2 regions of the Brenneria populi genome follow, and region 1 is predicted to be linked to the other one. Evidence: predicted binding sites of a transcription regulator. Region 1 holds the regulator's gene; the other holds the start of a gene.
What was found. The regulator LexA, encoded in region 1, represses DNA repair genes until DNA is damaged. The targets are predictions, from matches to a motif close to TNCTGTATGTACATACAGNA.
Positions count from the first base shown of each region.

Region 2: the regulator LexA is predicted to act here: its motif matches at 1,545-1,564, upstream of VSX58_RS04300 (DNA translocase FtsK 4TM domain-containing protein).

Region 1 is NZ_JAYWTM010000006.1:336,603-339,066, reverse strand. It holds gene zur (zinc uptake transcriptional repressor Zur) at 1-127, shown strand, start outside; gene lexA (transcriptional repressor LexA) at 848-1,456, opposite strand; gene VSX58_RS09020 (diacylglycerol kinase) at 1,567-1,932, opposite strand; gene plsB (glycerol-3-phosphate 1-O-acyltransferase PlsB) at 2,060-2,464, shown strand, end outside.
Region 2 is NZ_JAYWTM010000001.1:954,832-957,295, reverse strand. It holds gene trxB (thioredoxin-disulfide reductase) at 1-489, opposite strand, end outside; gene lrp (leucine-responsive transcriptional regulator Lrp) at 1,015-1,509, shown strand; gene VSX58_RS04300 (DNA translocase FtsK 4TM domain-containing protein) at 1,746-2,464, shown strand, end outside.

The sequences.
Region 1 (2,464 bases):
GGGATTCACCTTACGCCATAGTATTATTGAAGCGCATGGGTTTTGCGAGGGATGTCAGGAGGTCGCATCCTGCAAGCACCCCGAACAGTGCGATCACGACCACTCTGTTCCGATCAAAAAGCGCTAACGCCGGGCGAGAGGGGGATGGGTGGGGAACATCCGCTGTCCCCGTTATATCGCTGAAACCGGACCTTCGCAGTCAGCAAGAGCTATCTCTTTTCCAGACCTGCATTCCGCCGCAGCCGCAAATACGCTGAAATGGTCAACACCTCGACACAGGATCCATTTATTCATATTTGCGCGTGTCGGCGTTACCGGTTAGCAGTCGCGCTTATTTTTTCTTTCCCATACCTTTACTTCTTTTATCAACCGGCTATTCGGCTGGCTTAAGGTTGCTACATCACACCACCGGTTAATCGCTTTCGGATTATCGCCGCGAAGCCATTATGTTATTAGCCGGCTTATGCCGTCGCGCTTCGCGCCGCCGGTGGTACGGTTCGCCTCCTACCGCCTGTTAAGTATAGTCTCTACTGACTTGCTCCTTATGCCTAGCGATATCGCCCTATGCACAATAAATTTCCGCACTATCGGCAACAGTCAGTAAAAGATAGCCAGATGAGAGGCGAACTTGCCGCACTCTTAGCTACAAGATAACGCTCTCCATCTCCTATTTATCATGCCGTCTCAAGCGCCGCTACGATTAATTTACCGCCGCCGTACTTCAATTGCATAAGCGCCGGCGGCTTGGGGGATGGCGGCAATAAACAGCCTCGCCTCAGAGGCGAGGCGAAAAGGCGTCAAATAAAAAATAGCGTTTGAGATGGGGGGAGGGTTGCAAACGCCGGAATCAGCTCCAGTCGCTGTTACGAATAACGCCGACCGCCAATCCTTCGATGGAGAAACTCTGTTGCCGCAGATCGACGACGATCGGCGCGAACTCCTCATTTTCAGCCAGAAGATGAACGGTATTGCCCTGCTTCTTCAAACGTTTAACCGTGACTTCATCTTCGATGCGCGCCACGACGACCTGCCCGTTATGGACATCCTGCGTTTTATGCACCGCCAGTAAATCGCCGTCCATAATGCCGATGTCTTTCATCGACATTCCGCTGACGCGCAATAGAAAATCGGCGCTGGGCTTAAACATCGAGGGATCGACCTGATAGTGGCATTCAATATGCTGCTGAGCTAACAGCGGCTCACCCGCGGCGACACGGCCAATCAGCGGAATGCCGGCCTCTTCCTCCATCAGCAGGCGGATGCCGCGCGATGCGCCGGAGACAATTTCGATAACGCCTTTACGCGCCAGCGCCTTTAAATGCTCTTCTGCGGCATTCGGCGAGCGGAATCCCAACTGTTGGGCGATTTCCGCGCGCGTCGGCGGCATGCCGGTCTGTGCAAGATGATCGCGGATCAGGTCATAAACCTGCTGCTGTCTGGCCGTTAATGCTTTCATTCCGCCCCCCTGGTTGTTTATACAGTTTTGCTGTGAGTATATACAGCTAATCGCCAATTGGGAACCGGGATGTGAGTAAACCTCGGTTTTTTATTACTTTCCGCAAGCTTTCACGCAAAGTGCCGCCAAAGAATGCTGCCCCAGACGACGACGGCCAGGAGGATGGCGATAAACACTGCGGCCGAACCGATATCCTTCGCCCGGCCTGATAACTCGTGGCGTTCAGTGCCAATGCGATCGACGACCGCCTCGATCGCGCTATTGACCAGTTCAAACAGCATAATCGACACAACGGATCCGATAAGCAGCAGTTTTTCAACCAGGGTTACGGACAGCAGACAGGCGACGATCGCCCCGACGATGGCCAGCACCGTTTCCTGGCGAAATGCCGCTTCGTGCCGCCATGCCTGTTTCAATCCCTGCAGGGAATAGCCGGTCGCTTTGATTATCCGGGTTATCCCCGTTGCCTTATTCATCCGCCCTCCATTATTTATTCGCATTCGGCGACATTTTAACGCCTAACCGTTGTCTTATCACAACAGATCTCCAGCGCAGTTTCTGGTATCCTTGCGACGCATTGCTAACAAGAGGCTTCTAGTTGTTATGTCAGGTTGGCGTAAAATTTACTATAAACTACTGAATTTCCCACTAAAATTGTTAGTGAAAAGTAAGGTCATTCCCCTGGATCCCGTGGCTGAATTGGGGTTGGATCCCTCGCGCCCGATCCTCTATGTGCTGCCTTACAATTCTCAGGCGGATTTACTGACGCTCAGGGCGAAATGTCAGACGCTGGGTCTTCCCGATCCTCTCCGTCCGGCCGACATCGGCGGAACACAGTTGCCCAGCCACGTTTTCATTAACGATGGTCCGCGCGTTTTCCGCTATTACGTTCCCAAAGAGGAATCGATAAAGCTGTTTCACGACTATCTGGATCTGCATCAGAGCAATCCCGATCTCGACGTACAGATGGTGCCGGTTTCCGTCATGTTCGGCCGCTCCCCCGGCCGT
Region 2 (2,464 bases), on a different contig from region 1:
GAGCGCTTCCTCCACCGCGGTATTGCCGCCGCCGACCACGGCCACTTTCTGATTGCGGTAAAAGAAGCCATCGCAGGTGGCGCAGGCAGACACGCCTTTCCCCTTGAACGCCTCTTCGGAAGGCAGGCCCAGGTAACGCGCGGAGGCGCCGGTGGCGACAATTAGCGCGTCGCAGGTGTATTCGTCGCTGTCGCCGAAAAGGCGGAACGGACGCGTTTGCAGATCAACGCGCTGAATATAGTCGAAGATGATTTCGGTATTGAATTTCTCCGCGTGGGCCTGCATACGCTCCATCAGCAGAGGTCCGGTCAGATCATCCGCGTCGCCCGGCCAGTTCTCGACTTCGGTGGTGGTGGTCAGCTGACCGCCTTTTTCCATCCCGGTAATGAGTGCCGGATTTAAATTAGCGCGGGCGGCATAAATCGCGGCGGTATAACCCGCCGGGCCTGACCCCAGAATCAATAACTTGTGGTGTTTAACGCTAGCCATGAGTTCCTCATTTCACGATGGCGGACAATGAGGGGATTGTAAGGAAATTAACCGGGTAAAAAAAGCGTGTGGCGAAGTTGTTAGCTATTTGTTTAATCGCTGGCGGCGATGACGGCAATAACTTGCTGATAGATCGACCATATTCATAAGCAAAACGGCTGAAGGCGATTCAGAGCGGCGAACCGCCCTATTTAATTTGGTGCTTTCTTCTGATTTTAGTTGTTTTACTTTGACAATCCGCTGCGCTTTTGCGAAAACATCTAGGTAAGAGAAAATTTTTTGTATGTGAATAGTTGAATGCTCGGCCTTTTATTCGTTGCCTGTCTGGCTGGTCATTGCACCACGGATAAATCGCTTTTGCCTGGCTTGATATTTTGCCAATAGCGCATGGCGATGACGGATAGCGACGAGCAATAACCGTTGATGTACAAAATAGACAGCGGGTCTTCTTTAAGGGTGGCTCTGATACATTGAAGTTGGTCGGAGTGTAGCAGGAGCAGGGAAGAGTGAAGAGAGACAATAATAATGGTAGATACTAAAAAGCGGCCAGGAAAAGATCTCGATCGTATCGATCGCAACATCCTGAACGAATTACAAAAAGACGGGCGTATTTCCAATGTCGAACTTTCCAAACGGGTCGGCCTATCGCCGACGCCCTGTCTGGAACGTGTGCGCCGCCTGGAGCGACAGGGCTTCATTAACGGCTATACCGCGCTGCTGAATCCGCATTATCTGGACGCGTCGCTGCTGGTTTTCGTTGAAATAACCTTGAACCGCGGCGCGCCCGACGTATTTGAACAATTTAATTCAGCGGTGCAAAAGCTTGAAGAAATTCAGGAGTGCCATCTGGTTTCCGGCGACTTCGATTACCTGCTGAAAACCCGCGTGCCGGATATGTCCGCGTACCGTAAGCTACTGGGTGAAACGCTGCTCCGGCTGCCTGGCGTAAACGATACCCGTACCTATGTGGTGATGGAGGAAGTTAAGCAAAGCAACCGTCTGGTCATTAAGACCCGATAACGCATGGGTGCAAAACCCGATAAATTCAGCTACACTCCTGTGAATTTATACAGTTTCAGCGCCGGGTTTTCCTGGCGCTTTGTCATACGCCCAATAGATTTCGAGCTGCGTCAAGACGGCGATCGCGTGAATCCCTCGGCGCTTGCATAAGCGAGCGGGGCGAGTTGGCGAAGCCGACGCAGTGCAGCTTGAAGGATAGAAGGGTATAAACCTTTTACAGGCCCCTGGAGAGACGCTTGAGCCAGGAATATACAGAAGATAAAGTCATTACCCTGAGGAAACTCAGCGCTACCCGCCGTTTACTTGAAGCGATTTTGATCGTGGTGGCGCTGTTTGCCGTTTATATCGGCGTCGCGCTGCTCAGTTTCAGCCCGTCCGATCCCAGCTGGTCCCAAACCGCGTGGCATGAGCCTATTCACAATTTCGGCGGCGTGGCGGGCGCCTGGCTGGCGGACACCCTGTTTTTTATTTTCGGCGTTCTGGCCTACGCCATTCCGCCGATTATGCTGTGCCTGTGCTGGTCGGCCTTCCGGCAGCGCGACAACCAGAACTCGGTTGACTATTTCACCTTTTCTTTACGCCTCATCGGCACGCTGGCGTTGATTCTGACCTCCTGCGGGCTGGCCGCGTTGAATATTGACGACCTCTACTACTTTGCCTCCGGCGGCGTGCTGGGAAGCCTGCTGGGCAGCGCGATGACGCCCCGCTTTAATAATATGGGGGCGACGCTGATTTTGCTGTGCGTCTGGGCGGCGGGGCTGACGCTGTTTACCGGCTGGTCGTGGCTGACGATTGCGGAGAAAATCGGCGCGGCGGTATTGGGCTGCCTGACGTTTATGTCTAACCGTTCGCGTAACGACGGCGAGCGCGACGCCCGGATAGCGGACGATGCGAAACAGCCGGCGTACCAGGAGCATCAGCCTGAAACGGCGCAATCCGCGGGCGGCGAGGAGGA